3 regions of the Pseudonocardia sp. EV170527-09 genome follow, and region 2 is predicted to be linked to each of the others. Evidence: riboswitches for the same ligand, from Rfam matches in the RefSeq annotation. Region 2 holds a riboswitch; each other region holds the start of a gene.

Region 1 (11,395 bases), on a different contig from region 2:
CGAGGGCAGGTTCACGACGATCCCCTCCTGCGTGCTGCGGGAGATGACCACGACGGCCGGCACCTCGGGGTCGGGGTTCTCCTCGCGGTGCGGGACCCACGGCGGCACGAACACGTAGTCACCGGGCTCGGTCTGCAGGACGACCTCGCCGGTGCCGTCGTGGAAGACGAACCGGGGCCGTCCGGAGACGACGTAGATGGAGGTCTCGGCCTCGCCGTGGTGGTGGTCGCCGGAGTTCGTGGCGGGGGCGACGTGGGTCTCGCCGGTCCAGAGCTTCGAGGAGCCGACGGTCCGCCCGCTCACCGCCTCGCGGCGGGACATCCCGCTGGTCTGGGCGGTGTCCGCGGACAGCTCCGAGCCGCGGACCAGGTGCACCCTGGCGTGGTCGGGTGGGGTGGGGGCGAGGTCGGGGTGGAACGGGTCGGTCCCGTGCGGGTGCGTGGTCACCGGGTATCGCCCTCCAGGGCGGTCAGGGTGCGGGTGGTCAGGAAGTCCGCGACGGTGCGTTCCAGGTCCGCCCACAGCGGGGCGGCCGGACCGGTGTCGCGGACCGAGGCGATCGAGCCCTCGGTGGCGCGCACGACGTCGGCGACGGTGATCTCCGCGGCCGGGCGGGCCAGCCGGTAGCCGCCCTCGCAGCCGCGACGGCTGGTCACCAGACCGGCCCGGCGCAGCGCGAGCATCACGTTGACCAGGGAGTTCAGCGGGACACCTCGGGCGCGGGCCATCGCGTCGCAGGTGACGGTCGCACCGTCGGCGGCGACGAGCTCGGCGAGTGCGCGCATCGCGTGGTCGAGCCGCGCGGAGACGTTCAGCGGTGCGGCGCGGCGCGACCGGGCGGGCCCCGCCGCGGCGGGCGGCGCGTCCTCGGCGAAGCGGGCACCCTTGGCGAGGCGTTCGAGGAACTGCACGAGCCGCGCGGCGACGATCCGGTGGAACTGGTCGTTCAGCACGTCGTGCACCCCGTCGACGACGACGGCCACGTCGTCGCCCGGACGGGCCAGCGACCGGATCCCGGCGACCGGGGCGACCGGGTCGGCATCGCCGTGCAGCCACAGCACCGCCGCGTCGGGCAGCGGGTCGGACGGCGGTGGGGGCGGGACCTGCGCGAGCGCGCCCCAGGCGAAGTCGGGGTCGGACTCGAGGAGCCCGCGGTGCACCGGGCAGGCGGTCCGGGCGTCGAGCTCCCCGGCCCGGTCCGCGGGCGGCTCGCCCGGGGCGCCCGTGGGCAGCCCGGCCAGCACGAGCCCGTCCGGGCGAACGGCCCCGGCCAGCTCCCAGGCGCGCAGCGCGCCGGTGTCGGACCCGAGCAGCACCCGGGCCCCGGTCGCGCCGGCCGGTGCGGCGGTGACCTCGTCGGCCCCGGCACCGGGGCCGGGCACGGCGAGGGTCCACCCGTCGGCGGCGAGCCGCCGCCCGAGGCGGGCGTAGAGGCCGGGGTGCTCGCCCCGGCCGGTCAGGACGGTGACGGTGCCGCGAGAGGTCCCCTCGGGGGTCCACACCGTGCCGGTGGTGGCGGGTGCGCTCACGCGGGGACCCCCACCCCGGCGGCCGCGCCGCGGCGGGCGAGCTCGGCGCGCACTGCGGGCAGCAGCTCGCGGCCGTAGCGGCGGGCGTCGTCGATCGGGTCGTAGCCGCGGATGAGCAGCGTGCTGACGCCGATGTCGACGTAGTCGGCGAGCGCCGCGGCGACGGTGTCCGGGGTGCCGACCAGGGCGGTGGAGTTCCCGGCCGCGCCGGAGGCCGCCGCGGTGGCCGTCCACAGGCAGCGGTCGTGCAGCTCCCCGGCCTCGGCGGCGGCGAGCAGGCGCTGCGACCCGACGTTGGCCGGGGCCCCCGGCTCGCGCATCCGGGTTCCGGTGAACGAGCCGTGCCCGCCGCGGGCGGCGACGATCCGGTCGCGGACGTCGTGGGCGCGGGCCCAGGCCTGCTCCTCGGCGTCGCCGAGGATCGGGCGGAACGACACGCTGATCCGGGGTGGCTCGGTGCGGCCCGCGGCGCGGGCGGCGTCGTGCACCCTGGCGATCTGCTCGGCGGTCCCGGCCAGGGGCTCGCCCCAGAGCGCGAACACGTCGGCGTGCCGTCCGCCCACCCGGTACGCGGCGTCGGAGGACCCGCCGAAGTACACTGGGATCGGGCCGAGCGGGCGGATCTCCTGGGCGACCCCGGCGACCCGGTAGTGCTCGCCGGTGTGGTCGAAGGGCTCCGGCTCGGTCCAGGCCCGGCGCACGACCGAGAGGTACTCGTCGGTGCGGGCGTAGCGCTCGTCCTTGCCGAGCCAGTCGCCGTCGCGGCGCTGGTCGGTGTCGCTGCCCCCGGAGATGACGTGCATCGCGACCCGGCCACCACCGCTGAAGTGGTCGAGCGTCGCGTACTGGCGTGCGGCCAGGGTGGGGGCGGTGAAGCCGGGCCGGTGCGCGACGAGGAAGCCGAGCCGGTCGGTGTGCGCGGCCGCGTACGCGGCGACCTGCAGCCCGTCCGGGGTGGACGACGAGTGGCCGATGAGGACCTTGTCGAAGCCGGCCTCCTCGTGGGCGGCGGCGAACCGGCGGACGAGCGCCGGGTCGAGGACCGGGCCGGCGGCGGGGAGGATCTCCGAGACCTCCTGGGTCCCGATCATGCCGATGAACTCGATGCTCATGTGCGCTCCTGGGGTCGGTGCACGCCGAGGCGGCCGAGCAGGTCGGCGCGCTGGCGCTGGAAATCGGGGTCGGTGACGTCGCGGGGGCGAGGGAGGTCCACCGGTGCGTCGTGTGCGATCCGGCCGCCGTCCATCACCAGGACGCGGTCGGCGAGCACGAGCGCCTCCTCGACGTCGTGGGTCACGAGCAGCACCGCGCACCGGTGGCGCTGCCACAGCTCGTCGACGAGCCCGCGGGCGGTGATCCTGGTGAGCGCGTCGAGCGCGGAGAACGGCTCGTCGAGCAGCAGCAGGTCCGGGTCACGGACGAGGGCGCGGGCCAGCGCCGCGCGCTGGGCCTCGCCGCCGGAGAGGACCTTGGGCCACACGTCGGTGCGGTGGGCGAGGCCGACCTCGGTCAGGGCGGCCTCGGCGCGGGCGCGGTCGGGGCGCCCGGGCAGGCCGAGCACGACGTTGCGCCACACCTTCTTCCACGGCAGCAGGCGCGGCGCCTGGAACCCGACGGCCCGTCGCCGGGCGACGGTGACCTCGCCTCTGACGTCGTTGTCGAGGTCGGCCAGGATCCGCAGCAGGGTGGACTTGCCGCAGCCCGAGGCCCCGAGCAGCGCCACGAACTCTCCGGGCTCGATGTCCAGGTCGAGGTCGGTCAGGACGGCCCGGTCACCGAAGTGCCGGCTCAGGCCACGGACCGACACGGGTCGCGCGGTGGTGCTCACCGTCCGCTGAACGCCGGTCGCCATGACAGCAGCCCCCTCTCCAGGGTGCGCACGACGAGGTCGCCCACCAGCCCGAGCACCGCGTAGAGCGCGAGGCAGACGACGATCACGTCGGTCTGGAAGAACTCCCGGGCGGTGTTCATCTCGTAGCCGATCCCGGAGGTGGCGTTGATCGTCTCGCCGAAGACCAGGGCGAGCCACGCGGTGCCCAGCGCGTAGCGCAGACCGACCAGGAACTGGGGCATCGCCGAGGGCAGGATCACGTGGCGGACCTGGCCGAACCAGCCGAGCCCCAGGGTGCGGGCGGCCTCGACGAGGGTCGCGTCGACGTTGCGGATCCCGCCGAACAGGTTCATGTAGAGCGGGAAGGTCACGGCGAGCGCGATGAGCGCGATCTTGGGTTCCTCGCCGATTCCGAACCAGATGATCAGCAGCGGGATGAGCCCGATGACGGGCACCGTGCGCAGCATCTGCACGGGGGCGTCGATCACGTCCTCGCCGCGGCGGAACAGCCCGGACAGGGTGGCGAGCAGCACGGCGGTGACGAGGCCGATCGCGATGCCGGACAGCACCCGCACGCTCGACACGGCCACCGCGCTCTGCAGCGCGCCGTCGGCCCACATCTCGGCGGCGGTGACCGCGACGGTCGCGGGCGAGGCGAGGACGTCGCGGGGGAGGACCCCGGTGCTCGACAGCACCTGCCACAGCACGATGAGCACGACCGGGGAGGCGGTCTTGACCACCCAGCGGGGCACCCGGTCCGGGCCTCGGGTGTGGCGGGTGCGGAGGGTCTCGACCTCGGGTGGGGAGCTGGTGCGCTCCCGTTCGGAGGTGGTCGTCATGGGGGGGCTCCTGGGGCTCGGAGGGCATGCCCGACCGGCCCGGTGGCCGGTGCGGCTCGGGCGGTGCGGATGCCGGATGCGGATGCCGGACGCGGAGGTCCGGTGCGGAGGTCGGTGCCGGACGGACGTGGCGGTGTGGTGCGGGTGGGCCGTCGCCGGGCGGGTCGGGTGCGGGTGGGGCGCCGGCGGTGCCGACACCCCGTGGCTCGACGCGTCGGGCGGCACGGCGGGACCGGTGCCCTCGCGTCGGCCGGTGGGATCAGTGCTGCCGGGCGGTTCGGTGCGTCGGTGGGGCCGGTACGGCGGCGCGGTGGGGAGCCACCGCACCGCTCCGGAACGAGGTGGACTCCGGCGGGAACCGTCCCGATGGGCCGGGCGCCGGGCCGGCACCGCGGTCGTGGTTCGCCGGTGGCGCGGTCGCGGTCACCGTCGGGTGCCGCGGTCGGCCGGGCGGTGCGGTCGGCGGGGCGGTGCGGTCGGCGCGACCGGTGTCAGGACCGACAGAGCGCCGACGCGACGCGCGCGAGGTCGATGTGCGCGCGCGTGGTCAGCGGAACCGGAACGGACATACGGTGACGGTAACCGTCCCGCGTCCGAAACCCAACCTCTGGAGTTGGGATTGGGGTCACGGCGTTTCGGCTGGTGGGAACGGTTCTGATCGCCCGTCCGGACACCCGGGCGGCACACGTCACGAGCGGGGCCGTCCGTACGGGGTGCCTACGGACGGCCCCGCTCGGGTACCGGCGGGTCAGACGGTGAGGGCGAGCCCCCGGGCACGCAGCACCCGTCGCTCCAGGGGGCGGAAGACCAGCAGCTCGACCCCGATGCCGACGATGAGGATCAGCAGGATCGCGGCGAACACCTGGACGATGTCGTTCACGTCGGCGCCGTTCTTCAGGTAGGCGCCGAGCCCGACCCCCAGCGCCGGGCCGGCGGCGATGATCTCCGCGGCCATCAGCGAGCGCCAGGAGAACGCCCAGCCCTGCTTGCAGCCGGCGAGGTAGCCCGGCAGCGCCGCGGGGAGCAGCACGTAGCGGGCCATCTGGTAGCCCGTCGCGCCCAGCACCTGGCCGGCCCGCGGCAGGATCGGCGGCACCTGGTCGATCCCCGCGACCAGGCCGTTCGCGATCGAGGGCACCGAGCCGAGCAGCACCACGAAGAAGATCGTGGTGTTGGTCAGCCCGAACCACAGCACCGCGGCCGGCACCCAGGCCACCGACGGCAGCGACTGCAGGCCGGTGAGCAGCGGGCCGATCGCCGCGCGCACCACCGGCACCTTCGCGACGACCACGCCGAGCGGGGTGGCGATCACCAGGGCGAGCAGGAAGCCGAGCGCGGCCCGGCTGATCGAGGTCCACAGGATGGACCAGATCTCGCCGCTGGCGACCGTCGCGCCGAACGCCTCGGCCACCGCGCCCGGTGCGGGCAGCTTGTACTCCGGCGTGATCGCCGAGGCCCAGACGATCTGCCAGACCAGGACGATCAGGGCGAGCGCGACGAGCGGTGGCAGCCAGGTCCGCAGGAACCGCTGCCACCACGGGGTGGTGCGTTCGACCGGGGTGTCGAGGGCGTCGAGCCCGGCGACCGCGGCGGCGGAGTCCCGGTCGTTGTCGACGACCGTCATCGAGGAGTCCTCACGCGGCATGGCTGGTGATCACCTGCCGCAGTCGTCCGGTGATGTCGTCGTGCAGCTCGGCCTGGGCCTCGGCGTCGTGTCCGTCGGCGGGCACCGACCATTCGCGGACCACGGTGCCGGGGCGCGAGGACAGCAGCACGACCCGCTCGGCCAGCCGGACCGCCTCGCGCACGTCGTGGGTGACGAACACGATCGTCGTGCCGGTGGCCCGCCATACCCGCAGGAGCTCGCCCTGCAGCACGTCGCGGGTGATGGCGTCGAGCGCGGCGAACGGCTCGTCCATCAGCAGCAGCCCGCCGGTGCCGGGCTCGTCGCCGAGTCCGGTCGCGGCGGCGAGTGCCCGGGCCAGCGACACGCGCTGGCGCATGCCACCGGACAGCTCGTGCGGCCGCTTCCCGCCCACGCCCTCCAGGCGGACCAGGGTGAGCAGCTCCTCGGCCCGCTCGCGCCGGGCCGCCCGTCCGTGCCCGGCGAGCTTGAGCGGCAGCTCGACGTTGCGCAGCGCGGTCAGCCACGGCATGAGCGCGGCCTCCTGGAACATGAACGACGGTCGGGCGGACCCCACCGCGACCTCGCCCGCGGTCGGCTCGTCGAGCCCGGCGAGCAGGTTGAGCAGCGTCGACTTGCCGCAGCCGGAGGCGCCGAGCACGCAGACGAACTCGCCGCCGCCGACCCGCAGGTCGATCCCGTTGAGCGCGGTCACCGCCCCGGGGCCGGTGCCGAAGGTCTTGGCGACCCCCGACAGCTCCACGGCCGTGTCGCGGGTCGGGGGGCGCCGGGTGGTGAGGTCGACGGTCATCGGTGGTTCCCCTCGTCGGTCGGGATGGTCAGTTCGCGGCGGCGAGACCGGCCGGGTCCACGGCGGCCTCCCCGGAGCTGGTGCGGACCGCGTCGATCGCGGTCGGGTCGAGGAAACCGGTCAGGTTCGCCTCGCTCTGCGCGATGCCGGCGGTGACGGAGTCCTTCGCCAGCTGCGGGAAGGTCGAGGCGAGCGGGTCGGTGTCGAAGGACAGCTCGGTGAAGGCGCGGTCGAGGATGTTCGCGGCCAGGGGCTTGCCGGTGATCTCGCCGATCGCGGCGTTGGAGACGGTCTTGGCCTGCGCCGGGTCGCTGCGGATGAAGGAGATGGCGGCCTGCTCGCCGCGCAGGATCGCCTCGACGGTCTGCGGGTGCTGCTGCAGGAACTCGGTCCGGGCGATGACGACGGTGGTCGGGAACTTGCCGTCCGGCCACAGGGACTTCTCGTCGACCAGCACCTTCGCGCCGGCGTCGACCAGGCGCGAGCTCCACGGCTCGGGCAGCCACCCGCCGGCGAGCTTGCCCTGCTTGAACAGGTCGAGGGTCTGCGGGTTGTCGATGTTCTGGACGGTCACCGCGTCCGGGCCGTCCCCGATCGGGAGGTTGTTCTCCTCGAGCCAGGTCTTGAAGGCGATGTCCTGGGTGTTGCCCAGCTGCGGCGTCGCGATGATCGTGCCCTTGAGCTGCTCGGGTGAGGTGATGTCCGGCCTGGTCACCAGCTGGGCCCCGGCCGAGGTGGAGCCTGCGACCAGGCGCACGGCCTCGCCGTTCGACTTGGTGAAGGCGTTGATCGCCGGGCCGGAGCCGATGAACGCGACGTCGATCGAGCCGCCGAGCAGGGCGTTGACCTGGGCCGGGCCGGCGTTGAAGGTCTGGGTGGTGAGCTTCGTGCTGCCCAGCTCCTTGGCGAACAGGCCCTGCTTCACCCCGACCAGCGCGGGGGCGTGGGTGATGTTCGGGAAGTAGCCGACGCGGACCTCGGTGGCGGGCGAGGTGGGACCTGCCGCGGTGGTGCTCTCGGCGGCGCGGGAGCAGCCGGCCATGAGTCCGAGCGCGGTCAGCAACGCGAGCAGGACGGCGGCGGTGCGCACCCGGGAGCCGGGGCGCAGGACGTGCGGGGACATCGCGGGACGGGGTCCTTCCGTGGTGGGCGGCGGGCGGTCGGGACGACCGCAGCGCGCCGGGTCCGGCCGGCCGGGACGGCGTGCCGGGATGCAGGACGGGGGGCGGGCCGGAGTGGTGTCCGGCGGGCGGTCCCGGTTCCGGTGGATGCGTCGGACGCCGGACGTGCGGCGTCACCGTCCGCGGGAGAGCGGGGACCGGTACGGCTCGGTCAGCGACAGAGCTCGCTGTAGGCGGGGGCCCGCCGGCTCGGCCAGAACGGCTCGAGGCCGGTCGGATGCACCGGCACCGCACGCCGTGCGGCTCGGGCCGGCTGGTGGGGGGAGGGCTCGGTCGCGCCCCCTGCGAACCGGTCGGGGCGCGAGGGCCTCCGTCGGCTCGTCGTCACCCGACCAGGGTGCGTCGTGGTCACCTCTCCGGACAACCTGGTGTCCACCCCCCAGGAAAGCGACCGGGCTGTCCGGACAGGTGGAGCCGGTTCGGCATCGCGATTCCGCCGGTCGGGAGCTTCGGTGCGGCGGGCATCACTGGCCGGCTCCGCGGGTTGACACCATCGGGCACCGGCTCCCTACAGTCGGGGAGCACACCATCCGGAGCGGCCGAGAGACCCGGCTCGACGACGCCGCAGCAACCCCCCGCAGCAGCGGGTGCGGGTGCTCCAGCCGGGTTCGATGGAGGACATCATGCGGTCGATCGCGGATCAGGTGCGCGGCGCGCACCACCCTCGGTACCGGCGGCACGTCGACCTGATGCGGGTGGCCGGCGCGACCTGTCGGGTCTGACACCGCCCTGTCCCGCGCTGCGCGTCGCCCGTCGGCGCTCCGTCGGCGGTGGCGTCCGTCCCCGTGACGTCCCACCCCGTTCCGTCGCACCCCGTGTGACGAGGAAGTGATGCCCTCATGTCCACATCGGACACCTCAGGCCGGCCGCTGCACCTGGCCGTCGCGCTCGACGGCGCCGGCTGGCACCCCGCCGCCTGGCGCGAGCCCGGTGCCCGGCCCGGCGAGCTGTTCACCGCGCGCCACTGGGCCGACCTCGCCCGCACCGCCGAGCGCGGGCTGCTCGACCTGCTCACGATCGAGGACGGGTTCGGCCTGCAGTCCGGGGACCACCTCGACGGGGCACAGCGACGCACCGACCGGGTCCAGGGACGCCTCGACGCGTCGCTGGTCGCCGCCTTCCTCGCCCCGCTGACGTCGCGGATCGGGCTGGTCCCGACCGTCACCACCACCCACACCGAGCCGTTCCACGTCGCGTCCGCGCTGGCCACCCTCGACCACGACAGCGACGGCCGTGCCGGCTGGCGGGTGCAGACCTCGGTCCGCGCCGACGAGGCCGCCCACTTCGGGCGCCGCACCGTCCCCGGGCTGCGCCGCGCCGACCTCGACACCCCGGCCGCCCGCGCGCTGGTCGCCGAGCTGTTCGGGGAGGCCGCCGACGTCGTCGAGGTCGTGCGCCGGCTGTGGGACTCCTGGGAGGACGACGCCGAGATCCGCGACGCGCTCACCGGGCGCTTCGTCGACCGCGACAAGCTGCACCGGGTCGACTTCGCCGGGGAGCACTTCGGCGTCGCCGGCCCGTCGATCGTGCCGCGCCCGCCGCAGGGCCAGCCGCTGGTCCTGTCACTGGCCCACGGTTACGAGCCGGCGTTGCTCGCCGCCCGGGTCGGCGACGTCGTGGCCACCACCCCGCACGACGCCGACGACGCCGTCCGCATCGTCGCCCAGGTCCGCTCCGCCGAGGCCGCGGCGGGCCGCACCGCACCGCCGCTGCGCATCCTCGGCGACGTGGTCGTGGTGCTCGCCGACACCCGGCGCGCCGCCCGCGAGCGGCTCGCCCGGCTCGACGCACTCGACCCGCTCTCCTCCGACGCCGCGATCCTCGCCACCACCCCCGCCGGGCTCGCCGACACCCTGCTGTCCTGGCGCCGCGCCGGGCTCGACGGCTACCGGCTGCGCCCGGCCGTCCTGCCGACCGACCTCGACGCCGTCGTCGACGGCCTGGTGCCCGAGCTGCAGTCCCGCGGCGCGTTCCGCACCGCCTACGGCGAGACCACCCTGCGCGAGCGCTTCGGGCTGCCCAGGCCCGCCAGCCGCTACGCCGCCGGTGCCGGGTCCGCCGTCGTCCCGACCTTCTCCGGAGCCACCGCATGAGCAACAGGAAGCAGATCGTGCTCGGCGCCTACTTCCCGGGCGTCAACCACGACACCGTCTGGAGCGACCCGGCCTCGGGCAGCCACATCGCCTGGGAGTCGTTCGCGCACTGGGCGCGCACCGCCGAGCGCGGACGCCTCGACCTGCTCTTCCTCGCCGAGGGCCTGCGGCTGCGCACCCGCGGCGGGGAGATCTTCGACCAGGACGTCGTCGGACGCCCGGACACCTTCACCGTGCTCGCCGCGCTGGCCGCGGTCACCGAGCACATCGGTCTGGCCGGGACGATCAACTCGACCTTCAACGAGCCCTACGAGCTGGCCCGCAAGTTCGCGACGCTGGACATCCTCTCCGGCGGGCGCGCGGCGTGGAACGTCGTCACCAGCTCCGACGCCCCCACCGGCGAGAACTTCCGCCGCGGCGCCTACCTCGGCCACCACCAGCGCTACGAGCGCGCCGGGGAGACCCTCGCCGCGGTCCGCGCGCTCTGGGACTCCTGGGGTTCCGACGCCGTCGTCGCCGACCCCGCGTCGGGCACCTTCCTGCGCGACGGCCACGTCGGCGACTTCGCGGTCTCGGGCAACCAGTTCGACATCGCCGGGCGCTTCACCACCCCGCGCAGCCCGCAGGGCCACCCCGTCGTGCTGCAGGCCGGGGAGTCCCCGGCCGGTCGCGACTTCGCCGCCGCGTCCGCCGACGCGATCTTCTCCCGGTACCAGAAGTTCGACGAGGCCCGCGCCTTCTACGACGACGTCAAGGCCCGGGTCCGCAAGGCCGGCCGGGACCCCGACGAGGTGCGGATCCTGCCCAGCGCCGGCGTCGTGCTCGGCGACACCGACGCCGAGGCCCGCGAGCGTCACGAGCACATCCACGACCAGCAGGTCGACCCGTGGACCTCCATCGTGCTGGCCGAGATGGTCTGGAACCGCGACCTGTCCGGCTACGACCCGGACGGGCCGCTGCCCGACGTCGAGCCCACCCCCGAAGCCCCGAAGTGGATCGAGGGCCGGGCCCCGCTGACCCAGGACGCGCACGCCACGGTCGCCGCCTGGCGCGAGCTCGCCGACGCCCACGGGTACTCGCTGCGCGAGACGGTCAAGCACGTGTTCGACCGCGCCGTGTTCGTCGGGACCCCCGAGCACGTGGCCGACGAGATCGACCGCTACGTCCAGAACGACGCCTCCGACGGGTTCATCCTCGGCTCCCACGTCAGCCCGTCCGGCCTCGACGAGATCGTCGACCGGGTGGTGCCGATCCTGCAGGAGCGCGGGGTGTTCCGGACCGACTACACCCCGGGTGCGACGCTGCGGGAGAACCTCGGTCTCGCGCACCCGTCACGGTTCGGCGAGCGCCACACCCCGGCTGTGACGGCGTGAGCCGCCGGTTCGGGTTCCGGCGGGACCTGCCCGCCGGCCGCTGCGCGGTGCTGCTCGCGGCCACCGCGCTGGTCCTCTCGGCCTGCGGGTCGGGCGCCGGTGGCGCCGGTGCCG
Region 2 (5,655 bases):
GGACGTGCTCGCGGACCTCGAACGGCCCCAGGGCACGCCGGTAGGTGTCGACGGAGTCGAAGCGGACGGTCAGGACCCACTGCCCGGCGTCCTCGATCGCCCGGCCCGCCTCACCCCCGCGGAAGCCCGGCCGGACGGCCAGGAGTTCCAGGGCGCGGGCCACGCGCGTGGTGAACGCGGCCTCCTCGGAGGGAGACACGCGGAAGCGGCAGACCAGCAGCACGGCGCGACGATAACGAACACGCCTACCATGTCGAGTGCGGCCTGTACGGCACAGCAGCGCCGGAGGGTGTGGCCGCCGCCCCCGGGGGAACGGACGGGTCCACCACATGTCTGCCGCAGCCCAGACCACGCACGCACCGGGAGCCGGCCCGGGCGCGGACGACGACCATCACCCCGCGCCCGAGCCGGGCCCGACCCGCGACCCGCGCACCCTGGCCGCCGCGGGCGACCTGCTGCGGGCACTCGCCGCACCGGTCCGGATCGCCATCGTGCTGCAGCTGCTGGAACACTCGCGGTGCGTCCACGACCTGGTGGACGCGCTCGGGGTCACCCAGCCCCTGATCAGCCAGCACCTGCGGGTCCTCAAGGCCGCCGGGGTGGTCGAGGGCGAGCGGAAGGGCCGCGAGGTGCTGTACTCGCTGGTGGACGACCACCTGGCGCACATCGTGGTGGACGCCGTCGCCCACGTCGAGGAGGACACGTGACGGAGACGACCGGCCGGACGACCGCGGCGGCGGTCACCGAGCGGTCCACCGCCGGGCCGCGCGGCATCCGCGCCACCCGGCAGCGGGCCGCCGTCACCGCGCTGCTGGACCGGCTGGACGACTTCCGGTCCGCCCAGGAGATCCACGAGGAGCTGCGGCGCGCCGGCGAGGGCATCGGCCTGACCACGGTCTACCGGACCCTGCAGACCCTCGCCGACGGCGGCGAGGTCGACGTGCTGCGGGTCGCGTCCGGTGAAGCCGTCTATCGGCGCTGCGAGACCGAGCACCACCACCATCACCTCGTGTGCCGCCGGTGCGGCGCCGCGGTCGAGATCGAGGGTCCGGCGGTGGAGTCCTGGACCGAGTCGGTCGCCCAGAAGCACGGCTTCACCGAGGTGTCGCACACCCTCGAGATCTTCGGCCTCTGCGGCCGCTGCTCGGCGGGCTGAGACCCCGGCTCAGTCCCGGCCCCGGCCTCAGTCCCCGCAGCCGGGGACGGCGGGCAGCTCCCGGTCGCGGGCGAACGGGTCCGCCGGGCGCGGGTCCGGGCTCGGTGCCCACCGGCCGTCGACGAGCGCGTAGGTCCAGGCCGGGCCGCGCCGTGCCAGATCGGTCAGCGCGTCGACCAGCCGGTCGACGTCGGAGGAGCCGGTGCGCAGGCCCAGCGACGCGCGCACCGCGTCGCGGCCGCCGGTGAGCCGCGCCAGCAGCGGGTGGGCGCAGAACCGGCCGTCGCGGACGCCGATGCCGTACTCGGCCGACAGCGCCGCGGCGACCAGCCCGGCGGGCAGCTCGCCCAGGGTGAACGAGACGGTCGCGGTGCGGTCGCCCACGTCGTCGAAGCAGGACAGGGTCCGCAGCCCGGGGACCGTCGCCAGGCCGGCGTGCAGACGGTCGGCGAGCTCGCGCTCGTGAGCGGGCACGATGTCGTCGATCAACGGGTCCAGGCTCCGGCAGGCCGCTCCGAGCGCGGCGGCACCGAGCACGTTCGGGGTGCCGCCCTCGTGCCGCTGCGGCGACGGCAGCCACTCCGTGACGGTGCCGCCGCCCGGGCCGTCGGCGACGGACACGGAGCGGACCGCTCCCCCGCCCGCGACGTGCGGGTCGGCGGCGTCGAGCCAGTCCCGGCGACCGACGAGGACCCCGGCGCCGTAGGGCGCGTAGAGCTTGTGCCCGGACAGTGCGACGTAGTCCGCGTCCCACCCGGCCAGGTCGACGCGCCGGTGCGGGGCGAGCTGGGCGGCGTCGACGCACAGCCGGGCACCCGCGGCGTGCGCGATCCGCGCGATCTCGGCGACTGGGAGGAGCTCGCCGGTCACGTTGGACGCCCCGGTGACCGCGACCAGCGCGGCGTCGGGACGGGCGGCGAGCTCGGCCCGCAACGTATCGAGCGTCGCGGCCAGGGTGGCGGCGGCGGGCACGACGCGGTGCTCGCGGTCGCGCCAGGCCAGCAGCGTCGCGTGGTGCTCCAGGTCCAGGGTCACCACCGGGCCGGGGACGGCGCGGGCGAGCAGGCCGAGCGCGTCGGTGGTGTTGCGGGTGAACACCACGACGTCGTCGGCGCGGGCCCGGACGAACCGGGCGACGTCGGCGCGGGCGTTCTCCACGAGCGCGGTGCAGACCTTCGAGGTCCAGCCCGCGCCGCGGTGCACGCTGCCGTGGTACGGCAGCACCTCGGCGACGTGCGCGGCGACCGGCTCCAGCGCCGGCGCCGATGCGGCGGAGTCGAGGTCGCAGTAGCGGGCCCACCGGCCGTCGACGAGCGGGACCGTGAGGTCCGCACCGACGACGCGGGGCAGCGCGTGCTGGACGGGACGTGGCAGGGCGAGGGTCATGATCGGGCCTCCGGCCGATCTCGGGGACCCGGCGTGGCGCACGGATCCGCGCTTGCCGACTGCGGGTGTCGCGTCGGCCCGGTCATCACCCGGGGCACCCCACCGCGGAGGAGGGTTGCCGTCCAGCGAGCCGGGGCTTCGCGCTGGCACTCGTGACCTTCGGCGACGAAGCTAGCAGACCGTCTCAGATGGAGACACGTGAGCATCGCCACCCCGGATAGCGTCTGACCGATGACGGACACGCACCCCGCGCCCACCACGGTCCGGCGGATCGACGTCCCGGAGTCCGGCGAGCTGGCCCAGCTCGCCGCGGTCTTCGAGGACCTGCAGTACGTGCTGCGCTGCTGCGAGCACCTGGTCACCGCCCTGGGCGGGCCCGAGTCCGGCCCGGTGCGGGTGGACGCCGACCCGGCGCTGGTCGAGGCCCTGTGGACCGGCGCCCTGATCGGCTACGTGCGGTGCTTCTCCGGCCGGACGAAGACGCTGACCACCGACGACCTGACGTCGCTGGAGCTCGACGGGGACGTCAGCGGGTTCCACGACATGGTGTTCAAGCTCCGCGACCACTACGCCTCGCGGCACGTGAACCCGCGCGAGTCGTACTCGATCGGCGTGGCCCAGTCCAACGACGGGACGCCCCGGGGCGTCGCCGTCGTCTCCACCCCGCGCCCGCTCGTCGACGAGACGACGGTCAGGCTGCTCGGCCGGGTCGCCTACAGCCTGTCCGGCCTGGTGGACGCCCGGATGAAGAAGTCCCAGAACGACGTGCTCGGCGTCGCGCACGGGATGACCGCGGGCCAGCTCGCGGGGCTGCCGCTGGTGCACCTCGACGACAGCGGCGAGGCGGTCCCGGAGGACGCGGTGACCCGGGACGGCGCCCGGGACGGCGCCGCGGACGGCCCGGGGAACTGATCCCCGCCGGATGCATCATCCGGCGCACAGCGGCTACCCGGTCGGGACACATCCCGACGAGAGGTGACCTGATGACCACCCGCACGACGACGTCCGACGCCGTCCGCACCGCCCTGCACGGCCTCGAGTTCCCCGCCGGCAAGGACGACCTGGCGTGGACCGCCGAGCGCAACGAGGCCGACGCCGCGACGGTCGAGGCCCTGCGGGCGGTGCCGGCCGAGGAGCACTACTCCTCGATCGCCGACGTGGTGGCCGCCGTGGACCTGGCCGACGACGACCCGGCGCGCCAGACCGCGGGCGACACCGTGGACGAGTCGGCCGAGGAGACCGAGCAGCTGCGCGCGCAGCGGCGCACCGAGCACACCCGTCCCGGGCTGTCGGAGTCCACGAAGGACGTGGACCCGGTCAACCCGATCGCCGAGGAGCTCGGCACCAACCGCAAGAAGTGACCCGTGCGGCCGGGGCGGGCACCGCCCCGGCCGACCGGTCAGCCGCCGACGAGCTCGGCCCGCATGCTCGACGCGGAGGACACGACGAGCATGAGCAGCGTCCCCATCGGACCCTCGCCCAGCCCGGCCGCGGGGAAGGCGTAGCGCAGCGTCACGTCCCAGCCGCGCTCGCCGCGCACCACCCGGGGGGTGCCGAACAGGCCCTCCCCCACCCCGAGCCCGACCCGTCGCGGCACGTCGTGCTCCGGGTCGGCGGAGTCCGGCAGGTCCCACGCCACGACGCAGGTCAGGTTGAGGACGGGCAGCCCCTCCTCCAGCTCCGTCCCCTGCACCACGCACAGCACGCCGCCGTGGGCGAAGGTCAGCGCGCCGTCGTCGTCGGCGGTGACGTCGTGGAACCGCTCCAGCGCACCCTTCGCGGTGGCGAGCATCCCGGTGATCACATCGGTGGTCACGATGTCACCCCCGTCGCGGCGTCTCCCGTCGCGGCGTCCACGGCCCCGCCGAAACGCCGGTCCCGGCGTGCGTAGATCTCGATCGCCTGCCAGATGTGGCGCCGGTCGAAGTCGGGGAACAGCGTGTCCAGGAAGACCATCTCGGCGTAGGCGCTCTGCCAGAGCAGGAAGTTCGAGGTCCGTTGCTCCCCCGAGGAGCGCACGAACAGGTCGACGTCGGGCATGTCCGGCTCGTCGAGGTGGCGGGCCAGCATCCGCTCGTCGATCTTGTCGGGGTTGATCCGGCCCTCGGCGGCGAGCCGGGCGATCTGGCGCACCGAGTCGACGATCTCGGCCCGGCCGCCGTAGTTGACGCACATGGTCAGGTTCAGCACGTCGTTGCCGCGGGTGCGCTCCTCGGCGATCTCCAGCTCCTTGATCACCGAGCGCCACAGCCGCGGGCGGCGGCCCGCCCAGCGGACCCGGACCCCCATCGCGTCCATCTCGTCGACCCGGCGGCGGATGACGTCGCGGTTGAAGCCCATCAGGAACCGGACCTCGTCGGGGCTGCGCCGCCAGTTCTCGGTGGAGAACGCGTACGCCGACAGCCAGCGCACACCGAGGTCGATGCAGCCGCGGGCGACGTCCATCAGCGACGCCTCGCCCCGCTTGTGCCCCTCCGTGCGGGGCAGACCACGGGCGTTGGCCCAGCGGCCGTTGCCGTCCATGACGAGGGCGACGTGGCCCGGCACCAGCTCCGGCGGGATCGCCGGGGGCCGGGCACCGGACGGATGCGGTGCGGGAGGCTGGAACGGCACGTCACCGACCCTACGTCGGGGCCGATGGCCGGGCTCGGCCGCGGTGGTCGGGCTCAGTCGCGCTGGTCGGGCTGGGGCCAGGCCGGCACGGCCGGGTCCTCCAGCCGCTCGATGGTCTCGCGCAGCCGGCGCATCCCGCGGTGCCCGTGGACCCGGTCGACCTCCGACAGTGGTTCGGACTCGTCGGGCCGGATCACCGGCAGCATCGGGATGGCCGGCCAGGCGCCGTCCTCGGTGCGGGCCCGGACCTGACGCATCGCGCGGGTCGGCCCGTCCTGCGGGGACTCCGGCATGACCTCGGTGCGGGCCGGGAGCTGCTGGGTGGGCGGCACCGGGATCCGATGCGTGGCGGCCGGGAGACGATGGGTGCGAGCGGTGTGGTCGTCGTCCGGCGGCGGTGTGTGGGGTCGGTTCACGACTGCCTCTCCGACGGGGCTGGGGTCCCCTCGATCACAGGAGGATAACGAGACCACGCAACCGGTTGCCTGTCCTGAGCGACG
Region 3 (11,395 bases), on a different contig from region 2:
GGTGCTGCGCCTGGCTGGCGGGGCCGTTCGTGTGGTGGCTGGTCGTGGTCGGGGACCGGGCCGCCGCGGTGCCCGGTGCCACCGTGCCGTGGCCCGCGGGCGCGGGCGGCGCGCTGCTGCTCACCGGGGTGCTCGTCGTGCTGCTGGCGATGGGCCGGGTGCCGCGCCTGCGGGCGCTGTTGCTGGCGCTGCTGATCGGGCTCCTCGTCGTCCTCGTCCCGACCCGGTTCGCCCCGCCCGGCTGGCCGCCCACCGGGTGGCGGATGGTGGCCTGCGACGTGGGTCAGGGCGACGCGCTCGTCCTCGCCACCGGCACCCCGGGGCACGCCGTCCTGGTCGACACCGGGCCGACCGACGACGCCGTCGACACCTGCCTGGACCGGCTCGGGGTCCGGGTCCTGGAGCTCGTGGTGATCACCCACTTCCACGCCGACCACGACGGCGGCCTCGCCGGCGCACTGCGCGGTCGGGCCGCGGGAGGGATCGCCGTCGGGCCGGTGCGGGAACCGGCGTCGGGGCTGCGCGAGATCACCCGGCACGCCGAGCGGGCCGGGGCTCCGGTAGTGGGGCTCGTGCGCGGGATGGAGCTGGGGTGGCCGGAGCTGCGCCTGCAGGTCCTCGGCCCGGTCCACCCGCCCCTGACGGTCGACGGCGGCGACGGGACGGCGGTGAACGACATCTCGCTGCTGCTGCGCGCCACCACCCCGGCCGCGACGATCCTGCTGACCGGCGACGCCGAACTGGCCGCCCAGGACGACCTGCTCCACTCCGGGGCCGACCTGCGGGCCGACGTCCTGAAGATGCCCCACCACGGGTCCCGCAAGGTGGTCCCGGACCTGATCACCGCCGTCGCGCCGCGTGCGGCGGTGATCAGCGTCGGCAACGGCAACAGCTACCGGCACCCCAACCCGGAGCTGGTGGACCGACTGGCCGGGGCAGGGATCGTCGTCGCACGCACCGACCGGTCCGGTGACCTGGCCCTGACCGGTGACGACCCGGCCGGGCTGACGGTGGTCGCGCGTGGCGACCCCCGTCCGGCTCCCGGCCGGCGGGGCCGGTCAGCCCCGGTTCGCCAGCGCCTCGCGGACCGCGGAGGACGTCGACGGCACGGTCGCCGTCGGGCCGACCTCGCCGGAGACGGCGTCGAGGGTCTTGAGCCCGTCACCGGTGATCATCAGGACGGTCTCGGCGTCGGGGTCGAGCGCCCCGGCCTCGAGCAGCTTCTTGGTGGTCGCGATGGTGACCCCGCCCGCGGTCTCGGCGAACACGCCCTCGGTGCGGGCCAGGAGCCGGATGCCGGCGACGACCTCCTCGTCGGACACGTGCCCGACCGAGCCGCCGGTGCGGCGCACCGAGTCGAGGACGTACGGGCCGTCGGCCGGGTTGCCGATCGCCAGCGAGCGCGCGATGGTGTCCGGCTTCTGCGGCTGGATCACGTCGTGACCGGCCTCGAAGGCCCGCGCGACCGGCGAGCAGCCGGTGGCCTGGGCGCCGAACACGGTGTAGGGGGTGGGCTCGACCAGACCCAGGGTGCCGAGCTCGGTGAACCCCTTGTCGATCTTGGTGAGCTGGGAGCCGGATGCGACCGGGACGACCACCTGCTGCGGGAGCCGCCAGCCGAGCTGCTCGGCGACCTCGTAGCCCAGGGTCTTCGAGCCCTCGGCGTAGTACGGGCGGACGTTGACGTTCACGAACGCCCAGTCCTCGTGCTCGGCGGCCAGCTCGGTGGCGAGCCGGTTGACGTCGTCGTAGTTGCCGTCGACGGCGAGCAGGGTGCCGCCGTAGACGGCGGTGGTGACGATCTTCGCCTGCTCCAGCGAGGACGGGACCAGCACGACCGAGTCCCAGCCGGCGCGGGCGGCCGCGGCGGCCACGGCGTTGGCCAGGTTGCCCGTGGAGGGGCAGCACAGCACCGAGAAGCCGAGCTCACGGGCGGCGGCGAGCGCGACGGCGACGACGCGGTCCTTGAACGAGTGCGTCGGGTTGCCCGTGTCGTCCTTGATCCAGATCTTGCGGACCCCGAGCGCGCGGGCCAGGTTGTCGGCCTCGATCAGCCGGGTCAGGCCGGGCTCGGTGTTCGCGTGCTGCTCGACGGTCGAGGGGACCGGCAGCAGGTCCTTGTAGCGCCAGATCGACTTCGGACCGGCCTCGATGGAGGCGCGGGTGACCTTCGGGAAGTCGTAGGCCACCTCGAGGGGGCCGAAACAGCGCGGACACGCGAACTCCGCGGCGAGCGGGGTCTCGTGGCGGCACTCGCGGCACGCGAGAGCGCGCGCGGAGCCCAGGTCGTAGGCAGAGGTGGTTTCGGGCGCAGCAGTGAGAGTCACGAGATCTCCTCATCTGTCCCGCCGGAGGTGGCGGGCCGGAATTGGCACCGTGTTCGTCGACGTCCTCGCCGCGCGGAATGCGCAGGTCTGGGCGGATCGTCGTGCGACGCCGGTTGCCGGGGCTTCAACGGGCCGTTCCCTCTGCCCCTCTGGATGAGCCATATGTGGTTGTGGTGCTCCGGACGCCGAGCGCCGGAATCGACGACGACGGTACGCGAACGGGGCACCGCACCGCCAGACGAGGTCGTCGTGCCGGGACGCGGCTCACCCGTTGTCGGGGGTGTGGGCCACCATGGGGGTGTGAGCAGCACGAGCGAACCGGGCCCGCTGCAGCTGGTCGTCGGGGACGAGGAGTTCCTGGCCGAGCGGGCGGTGTCCGACCTGGTCCGGCGCGCCCGGCAGCGCGATCCGGAGACCGAGCTGCGCCGCTTCCGCACCTCCGAGGTGGCACCCGGCGAGCTCGCCGGGCACCTCAGCCCCTCGCTCTTCGCGGAGGGCAGGGTGATCGTGCTCACTCATGGCCAGGATGCGAACAAGGACATGACCGCCGCCCTCGCCGACTACGTGAAGGACCCGGCCGACAGGATCGTTCTGGTGGTCCAGCACGCCGGGGGGGCGAAGGGCAAGGCGGTCCTGGACCTGATGCGCAAGGCCGGGGCGCACACCGTCACCTGCAACCGCATCACCCGCGCCGACGAGCGGTCGGACTTCGTGCGCGACGAGGTGCGCCGCCACGGCGGCACCATCACCCCCGGTGCGCTCGCGGTACTGGTCGAGGCGGTCGGGTCGGACCTGCGGGAGCTGGCGGCCGCGGCCGGGCAGCTCGTCGCGGACACCGGCGGCGCCGTGGACGAGGCCGGGGTGCGGCGCTACCACCGCGGCCGGGCGGAGTCCTCCGGCTTCGCGGTGGCCGACGCGGCGGTCGCGGGGGACCGGCGGGCGGCGATGGAGGCGCTGCGGTGGGCGCTGGTGCTCGGTGTCCCGCACGTCCTGATCGCCGACGCGCTCGCGGACTCGGTGCGCACCCTGGCCAAGGTCGGCTCGGCCGGGCGGGGAGACCCGAACCGGCTGGCCGGTGAGCTGGGCATGCCTCCGTGGAAGATCCGCAAGGCGCAACAGACGGTCCGGCAGTGGCGTCCGGAGCAGCTCGCCGTCGCCATCGCGGCGACCGCCCGGGTGAACGCCGACGTCAAGGGCGTCGCCGCGGACGCGGGGTACGCGTTGGAGAGAGCCGTGCTGGCGGTCGTGTCCGCCCGCACCCCGCGCTGAGCCCCGCGCCCGCAGCACGCGCACGGGCCCCGGCCCGGGAACGCGATCGGTCGAGGGACGTGTCCGGTGCGGGGACACGAGCGGTCCGGGGCCACGAAAGGTCCGGGGACACGAGCGGTCGGGGGACACGAACGGTCCGGGAAACACGACGACGGCGCCGCCCCGATGGGGCGGCGCCGTCGTGGGGGAACCGGGGGTGGCTCAGGCCTGGACGTCGTTGAGACGCTTGGCCAGCGCCGACTTGCGGTTCGCCGCCTGGTTCTTGTGGATGACGCCCTTGCCGGCCGCCTTGTCGAGGGCCTTGGCCGCCTTGCGCTGCAGCTCCACGACGTTGTCGGCGCCGGAGTCGGCGGCCTCGCGGAAGTGGCGGATCGCGGTCTTGACCGACGACTTCACCGACTTGTTGCGCTGCCGGCGCTTCTCGTTGGTCTTGACACGCTTGATCTGCGACTTGATGTTGGCCACGTCTGCCTCTGGTCTTCCTGCCTGCTGGTCGGCTGGTCTTGTGTACGTCCGGGTCCGCTCCGGCGGCACCGAACAGCATCACTGGAGAGAGGGTCCAGGCCGTTTCGGGCGAGCACGCCGAGCGCTCGACGCACAAGGTTACCAGCGGCGTCCTCGCCCCCTGTTCCGGGTCACCAGACGCGGTAGGGCAGGAACTTCCCGTTCAGCGTGATCACGGCTCGGTCGCCCTTCGGGTCGGCGACGCGCTGCAGGTCCAGCTCGAAGTCGATCGCGGACACGATGCCGTCGCCGAACTCCTCGCGGACCAGCTCGGAGATCGTCGTGCCGTACACCTGCACCATCTCCGAGAGGCGGTAGACCAGCGGGTCGGTGAGGTCCACCGCGGCCGCGCCGCGCTCCGGCGGGAGGGTGAGGGCGTCGACGACGTCGTCGTCCAGGTCCAGCAGGGAGCCTGCGGCCTCGGCCTGCTCGCGGGTCAGCGTCTGCTGCCCGAGCAGGGCCGAGGTGGACCACTCCAGCGAGCGGCCCAGTGCCTCGGCGATCTTGTCCCAGGTCAGGCCCAGCTTCTTCTTCCGGGCGAGCACGACACGCGCCGCGCTCAGCCGGTCGAGCGGGGGGACGGGGGTGACCGACACGGTGACTCCTCCGGGTTGGGGACTCGGCTCCTGGCCGTTCGATCTTGCGCGATCGGCCGCGTCGGGGCAACGCGGGGACGCCCGGCGTGAACAGCGTGTGACGACCTGCGGTGCCACCACGGCGGCCGCCCGGCCCGACATGGGACGATGGGTCCCAGTGCCCCGAGCCCCGAGTGCCCTGAGCACCCGAAGTGCCCGAAGCCCCACGCATGAGCGAAAGCCGAGTACAGCCGAGTGACGACGTACGCCGACCGCACGTTCACCCCGCCGGAGCGCATCCGGAACTTCTGCATCATCGCCCACATCGACCACGGGAAGTCGACCCTGGCCGACCGGATGCTGCAGGTCACGGGGGTACTGAGCGATCGTGACGCCCGGGCCCAGTACCTGGACCGGATGGACATCGAGCGCGAGCGCGGCATCACGATCAAGGCGCAGAACGTGCGGCTGCCGTGGACGGCGAAGAACGCCGACGGCGTCGAGACCGAGCACGTGCTGCACCTGATCGACACCCCGGGCCACGTCGACTTCACCTACGAGGTGTCCCGGGCGCTCGAGGCGTGCGAGGGCGCGATCCTGCTGGTCGACGCCGCGCAGGGGATCGAGGCGCAGACCCTGGCCAACCTGTACCTGGCCATGGAGAAGGACCTGCACATCATCCCGGTCCTCAACAAGATCGACCTGCCCGCCGCGGACCCGGAGCGCTACGCCGCGGAGATCGCGCACATCACCGGCTGCGAGCCGGAGGACGTGCTGCGGTGCAGCGCGAAGACCGGTGAGGGTGTGGAGGCGGTGCTGGACGCCGTCATCGCCCAGGTCCCCGCCCCGGTCGGCGACGCCGACGCGCCCGCCCGGACGATGATCTTCGACTCGGTCTACGACACCTACCGCGGCGTCATCACCTACATCCGCGTCGTCGACGGGAAGCTGTCGCCCCGCGAGAAGATCAAGATGATGTCCACCGGCGCCGAGCACGAGCTGCTCGAGATCGGCATCGTCTCCCCGGAGCCCAAGCCGTCCGACGGCCTCGGCGTCGGCGAGGTCGGCTACCTCATCACCGGGGTGAAGGACGTCCGCCAGTCCAAGGTCGGCGACACCGTCACCTCCAAGCGCAACGGGGCCACCGACCCGTTGACCGGCTACCGCGAGCCGCAGCCGATGGTCTACTCCGGGCTCTACCCGATCGACGGGTCGCAGTACCCCGACCTGCGCGAGGCGCTGGACAAGCTGCAGCTCAACGACGCCGCCCTCACCTACGAGCCGGAGACCTCGGCCGCGCTCGGCTTCGGCTTCCGCTGCGGCTTCCTCGGCCTGCTGCACCTGGAGATCACCCGCGAGCGGCTCGAGCGCGAGTTCGACCTCGACCTGATCTCGACCGCGCCCAACGTTGTCTACCAGGTCACCACCGACGACGGCGAGGAGATCGAGGTGACGAACCCCAGCGACTGGCCGGTGGGCAAGGTCGCCGAGGTCCGCGAGCCGATCACCAAGATCACCATCCTGGCGCCGTCGGAGTTCGTCGGCACCATCATGGAGCTGTGCCAGAGCCGGCGCGGCCAGCTCGGCGGGATGGACTACCTGTCCGAGACCCGCGTCGAGCTGCGCTACACGATGCCGCTCGGTGAGATCATCTTCGACTTCTTCGACAACCTGAAGTCGCGCACCCGCGGCTACGCCAGCCTCGACTACGAGGAGGCCGGCGAGCAGGTCGCCGACCTGGTCAAGGTCGACATCCTGCTGCAGGGCGAGGCCGTCGACGCGTTCTCCGCGATCGTGCACAAGGAGTCGGCGTACTCCTACGGCACCTCGATGGCGACCAAGCTCCGCGAGCTCATCCCGCGCCAGCAGTTCGAGGTGCCGATCCAGGCCGCCGTCGGCGCCCGGATCATCGCCCGCGAGACGATCCGCGCGATCCGCAAGGACGTCCTCGCCAAGTGCTACGGCGGCGACATCTCCCGCAAGCGCAAGCTGCTGGAGAAGCAGAAGGAGGGCAAGAAGCGGATGAAGACGATCGGCCGCGTCGACGTCCCGCAGGAGGCCTTCGTCGCCGCGCTGTCCACCGGGGGCGGTACGGCCACCGAGAAGCCCAAGAAGTAGCCCCGGACGCGAAGCGGGCCCGACTCCCAGCGGGGGAGTCGGGCCCGACGTGTACGTGGTGGGGGGCGGGGAGCGCGGGGGCCGGTTACATGGCCAGGCCTGCCCGGGGGCCGGGGATCGGCCCGTCGCACGGCGCGGGCCGGGCGGCGGGGGCACGGCGCGGCGACAGGATGCGCTGCACCCGCTGGCAGACGGACTCGACGACCGTCCGTCCCTCGGCAGACAGGTGCACCAGCACACGGCGCCGGTCGAGCGGGTCGGCCGACCGGTAGGCCAGCTTCTTCTCGACGAGGCGGTCCACGATCCGGGTGGCCGTGGGGGCGGGCAGCGACGTGTGTCCCGCGACCTCGCCCATGCTGCGGCCGGTGCCGCGGGCGAGCATCAACAGGACGCGCCAGCCGTCACGGCTGACGTCCGTCGAGGACGGGTTGGTGGACAGGGCTGTGGCCACGGCGTGGTCGACCCGGTCCAGGAACTCGACGATACCCGCGGCTCCAGGCGTCGGGGCAGCCATGGTGGCAGTCCCCGACGCCCGTCGACTGAAAGGCTCGGTCACGATGACGCACTGTACTTGCCGAACGGGCGAAATCCGACCCTGTCCTGGGCAAACGTCCCCCGAGCGCCGGGCGGTCGTCACGCAGCGATGACCGACAGGGCGACGACCAGGCATTTCGTAGACCGCTTGACGTGACCCAACGACATCACGAATGCATCACACCCGGATCTCGTAACGGATCAGCGGGTCAGGACGATCTTCCCCGCCGTCCGCCCCGCGGACATCGCCTCGAACGCCTCCTTCGCGGAGTCCATCGGCAGTTCGGTCCCGATCTCCGGCGTGATCCCGGCCGTCGCGACGAAGTTCATGAGATCCACGAGCTCCTGCCGCGTCCCCATGGTCGAGCCGACCACCTCGAGCTGGAGGAAGAACAGCCGCTGGAGGTCCGCGGGCGGGTTCGGGCCCGAGGTGGAGCCGCAGATGACGATGCGGCCACCGGGGCGCAGCGCCCGCATGGAGTGCTTCCAGGTGGCCTCGCCGACCGACTCCATGACGGCGTCGACCTTGCCCGGCAGCTTCGCGCCGGACTCGAAGGTGGCGTGCGCGCCGAGCCGCTCGGCCAGCGCGCGCTTCTCCTCGTCGCGGCCGGTGACCCACACCTGGAGGCCCGCGGCGCGGCCCAGCTGGATCAGCGCCGTCGAGACGCCGCCGGAGGCACCCTGGACGAGCACGGTCTGGCCGGGCTGCAGGCCCGACTTGGTGAACAGCATCCGGTAGGCGGTCAGCCAGGCGGTGCCGAGCACGGCGCCCTGGCCGGGGGTGAGGCCCTTCGGGGCGGGGACCGCGTTGCGTGCCGGGACGATCACCGTGTCGGCCATCGTTCCCTGGTGGCGCTCGGTGAGCAGGGTGCGCTTCGGGTCGAGGGTCTCGTCGCCGCGCCAGTCTGGGTCCCCGATGATCGGGTAGAGGACGACCTCGGTGCCGTCGTCGAGGGTCCCGGCGCCGTCGCAGCCGAGGATCATCGGGAACTGGTCGGGCTTGATGCCGACCCCGCGCAGCGTCCACAGGTCGTGCATGTTGAGGCTGGCGGCGGAGACGGTGACGGACACCCAGCCGTCGGGGACCTCCGGGTCGGGCCGCTCGCCCACGACGAGGGAGTCGAGGGGAGCGTCGGCGTTGGGCTCCTGCGCGTAGACAGCGAACATGGCCCCGAACCTAATGCCTGGGCGCGGGGACTACCGTGTGGAGTGTGCGCACGATCATCGACGGCTGGGACGCGTTCGAGCTGTGGCTCACCGGCCTGCCGTTCGTGGTGCAGGTCGTCTTCGTGACGGTGGTGGTCCTGCCCGCGTGCGCGCTGGTCGCGATCGGGGCCGCCCGCGCCACCCGGCGCTTCGACACGCCCCGCGGGCGCCGCGACGGCGGGGCCTGAACACTCAGACCGGCTGGGCCGCCAGCGCGGTCAGGGCCTCCGAGCAGCCCGCGTCGACGCGCAGGTCGGCGAGCTCGTCGCCCCGGGTCGCCCCGCGGTTGACGATCACGACCGGCACCTCCGCCCGGTGGGCGGCCCGGACGAACCGCAGCCCCGACATGACGCTCAGCGAGGACCCGGCGACGAGCAGTGCACCGTCCTCGGGGGTCAGCGTGGCGACCATCGCGTAGCACCGCGCCACCCGGTCCTTCGGCACGTTCTCCCCGAAGAACACGACGTGCGGCTTGAGGACCCCGCCGCAGGACGCGCACGGCGCGATCCGGAACCCGTCGGTGATCTCCACCGCGGCGTCGCCGTCCGGGGCGGTCTCGACCTGCGCGCTGTGCGCCTCGGTGAAGCCGGGGTTCAGTGCGGTGAGCCGGGCCGCCAGTGCGTCGCGGGCGGTGATCCGCCGGCAGTCCAGGCAGACGACCTCGTCGATGCGCCCGTGCAGGTCGACGACGCCGCGGCTGCCGGCCACCGTGTGCAGGCCGTCGACGTTCTGCGTGACCAGCCCGTCGACGACGCCCGCCGCCCCCAGCGCGGCCAGCGCGCGGTGCCCGGGGTTGGGGTCGGCGCGGCGCATCCGGGCCCAGCCGACGTGGCTGCGCGCCCAGTACCGCCGCTGCGCGGCCTCCCCGGAGACGAACTCGGAGTAGGTCATCGGGTTGCGCGGGCGCGAGCCCGGGCCGCGGTAGTCCGGGATGCCGGAGTCGGTGGACAGCCCGGCCCCGGTGAGGACGACCAGGCGCCGCCCGGCGAGCAGATCCAGCGCCGCACCCGGGTCGGTGGTGACGACGGGGACGCTCATGCCTTCCAGGGTAGGCCCGTCCGGCGGCACCTCGCGCTCCGATGGACCGCCCCCGCCCCCGCCGCCCCTCCGCTCCACCTCTCGCTCCGCCGAGCCCCCCCGCCTGCCGCACGCCTCTCGCCCCGCCGCGCGTCCTCGGCCCCGCCGGGGCGCTGAACCTGCCCGCCGAGTGGTACGCGGTGCACCCGTCGGGGCCGGTCCCGGGTCCGTGGTGTGCCACTCGGCGCACCCCGGCGACCGGGTCGGTTCGCGATCGCACACCGGGGACGCCGAACGTCCCCGCCCGGCGCGGTGTCCCCGGATCCTGCGTCGGTGGACGTGCCGGGGTGGCCCCTGATCTTCCGCGGCTCGGCCGCTGTCCGAGCCGGTCTCGTGACGGCGCGACGGCTGCAGGGGCCGGCGTTCGTCCGGGTGCTGCCCGACACCTGGGCCGCCCGGCACCTCGTCCCGCTCGGGCACGCCGACCGGTGCCGGGCGGTGTCCCGCTGGTCCGGCGGTCGCGGGGTGATCGCGGGATGGGCCGCGGCGGAGCTGTCCGGTGCCCCGTGCGCGCCGGCCGGGGCGCCGGTCGAGGTGGTGCTCCCGGTCCGGGCCCGGGCCCCGGCCGGGGTGCGCGTGCGCCGCGACCGGCTGCATCCCGGTGAGATCGGGTGGTGCGACGGGGTCCGGGTCACCACGCCCTTGCGCACCGCGTTCGACCTCGCCCGTGGGGAGGACGAGACCGACGCCGTCGTCGCGGTGGACGCGCTGGCGTTCCGGCACGGGTTCTCCCCGGACCTGCTGCTGCACTTCGCGGTCCGCTACCGGGGCCTGCGCGGGGTGTCCAGGATTCCCGGCGTCCTCGGGCTCGCCGACCGGCGCGCCGCGTCCCCACCCGAGACCCGGCTGCGGTTGCTCCTGGTGCGGGCCGGGCTGCCGAGACCGCAGGCCCAGCACCCGGTGCTCGACGACGTCCGGCGCCGCGCGGTGTGGCTCGACCTCGCCTACCCCGCGGTCCGCGTCGGCATCGAGTACGAGGGCGCCGACCACACCGGCCCCGACCGGGTCCTGCGCGACGCCGCTCGGGTGACCCGCCTCGTCGACGTCGGGTGGCGGATCTACCGCTACACCCGGTTCGACATGCGCGACGAGCCCGGGCGCATCGTCGCGGAGATCGGTCGGGCTCTGGACCACGCGCCGAGTGGTACGCCGTGAACCCGCCCCAGGGGGTCCGAGGTACCTGATGTGCTACTCGCCGGGCCCGGGGCGGGGCCAGGCGGGGCGAGCGAGGCCGGGGCCGGCCAGGGCCGCGGGGCACGGGGCTCAGTCCTGCGGCACCCAGGACGGCGTCCGCTTCTCCCCGAAGGCCCGGATGCCCTCCTGCCCCTCCTCGGAGGCGAAGTAGGACGCGGACAGCGTGTTCATCGCGGCGAAGTCGTCGCTCATCGTCGTCGGGCGCTCGCGCCGCAGCATCGCCTTCGTCCCGGCCAGGGCACCGGGTGCACCGAGGCGCAGCATCCCGGTGTAGCGGGCCACCTCGTCGTCGAGGGCCTCGGCCGGGACGGCGCTGTTGATCAGCCCGACGGCCACCGCGCGCCGCGCGTCGAAGGTCTCCCCGGTGAGGAAGAGCTCGTGCGCGGCGCGGGCGGACAGCCGGGGCAGGACGGTCACCGAGATGACCGCGGGCACCACCCCGATCCGGACCTCGGAGAACGCGAAGGTGACCGACTCGGCGGCGACGGCGATGTCGCACGCCGCCACGATCCCGACCCCGCCGGCGCGGGCCGGCCCCGACAGGCGGGCGACGACCGGCTTCGGGGAGTCCCACAACGTGGTCAGGATCCG

What was found. A riboswitch is a leader RNA that binds a small molecule or an ion and turns the genes downstream of it on or off. The one in region 2 is predicted to bind S-adenosylmethionine.
Region 1: linked by a shared signal. The riboswitch ahead of FVA95_RS33770 (putative leader peptide) and the one ahead of FVA95_RS21040 (aminotransferase class V-fold PLP-dependent enzyme) in region 2 are both predicted to bind S-adenosylmethionine.
Region 3: linked by a shared signal. The riboswitch ahead of thrC (threonine synthase) and the one ahead of FVA95_RS21040 (aminotransferase class V-fold PLP-dependent enzyme) in region 2 are both predicted to bind S-adenosylmethionine.

What each region holds. Positions count from the first base shown of each region.
Region 1 covers NZ_VRMC01000002.1:3,189-14,583, forward strand. The annotation lists gene FVA95_RS00735 (cupin domain-containing protein) at 1-375, opposite strand, end outside; gene FVA95_RS32510 (Rrf2 family transcriptional regulator) at 444-1,529, opposite strand; gene FVA95_RS00745 (LLM class flavin-dependent oxidoreductase) at 1,526-2,641, opposite strand; gene FVA95_RS00750 (ABC transporter ATP-binding protein) at 2,638-3,381, opposite strand; gene FVA95_RS00755 (ABC transporter permease) at 3,354-4,199, opposite strand; gene FVA95_RS00760 (ABC transporter permease) at 4,948-5,823, opposite strand; gene FVA95_RS00765 (ABC transporter ATP-binding protein) at 5,834-6,634, opposite strand; gene FVA95_RS00770 (ABC transporter substrate-binding protein) at 6,663-7,757, opposite strand; SAM riboswitch class I at 8,339-8,433, shown strand; gene FVA95_RS33770 (putative leader peptide) at 8,439-8,537, shown strand; gene FVA95_RS00775 (LLM class flavin-dependent oxidoreductase) at 8,655-9,908, shown strand; gene FVA95_RS00780 (NtaA/DmoA family FMN-dependent monooxygenase) at 9,905-11,281, shown strand; gene FVA95_RS00785 (ABC transporter substrate-binding protein) at 11,278-11,395, shown strand, end outside.
Region 2 covers NZ_VRMC01000076.1:433-6,087, reverse strand. The annotation lists gene FVA95_RS21055 (antibiotic biosynthesis monooxygenase) at 1-223, opposite strand, end outside; gene FVA95_RS21050 (helix-turn-helix transcriptional regulator) at 330-707, shown strand; gene FVA95_RS21045 (Fur family transcriptional regulator) at 704-1,156, shown strand; gene FVA95_RS21040 (aminotransferase class V-fold PLP-dependent enzyme) at 1,184-2,542, opposite strand; SAM riboswitch class IV at 2,586-2,700, opposite strand; gene FVA95_RS21035 (hypothetical protein) at 2,774-3,454, shown strand; gene FVA95_RS21030 (DUF2795 domain-containing protein) at 3,526-3,903, shown strand; gene FVA95_RS21025 (hypothetical protein) at 3,942-4,358, opposite strand; gene FVA95_RS21020 (isoprenyl transferase) at 4,355-5,155, opposite strand; gene FVA95_RS21015 (hypothetical protein) at 5,209-5,571, opposite strand.
Region 3 covers NZ_VRMC01000022.1:28,386-39,780, reverse strand. The annotation lists partial or broken gene FVA95_RS33865 (ComEC/Rec2 family competence protein) at 1-815, shown strand, start outside; gene thrC (threonine synthase) at 1,059-2,327, opposite strand; SAM riboswitch class I at 2,334-2,487, opposite strand; gene holA (DNA polymerase III subunit delta) at 2,628-3,596, shown strand; gene rpsT (30S ribosomal protein S20) at 3,798-4,061, opposite strand; gene cynS (cyanase) at 4,232-4,696, opposite strand; gene lepA (translation elongation factor 4) at 4,931-6,793, shown strand; gene FVA95_RS09225 (MarR family winged helix-turn-helix transcriptional regulator) at 6,879-7,307, opposite strand; gene FVA95_RS09220 (zinc-binding dehydrogenase) at 7,529-8,494, opposite strand; gene FVA95_RS09215 (hypothetical protein) at 8,539-8,721, shown strand; gene FVA95_RS09210 (NAD-dependent protein deacetylase) at 8,726-9,571, opposite strand; gene FVA95_RS09205 (hypothetical protein) at 9,884-10,765, shown strand; gene FVA95_RS09200 (enoyl-CoA hydratase-related protein) at 10,874-11,395, opposite strand, start outside.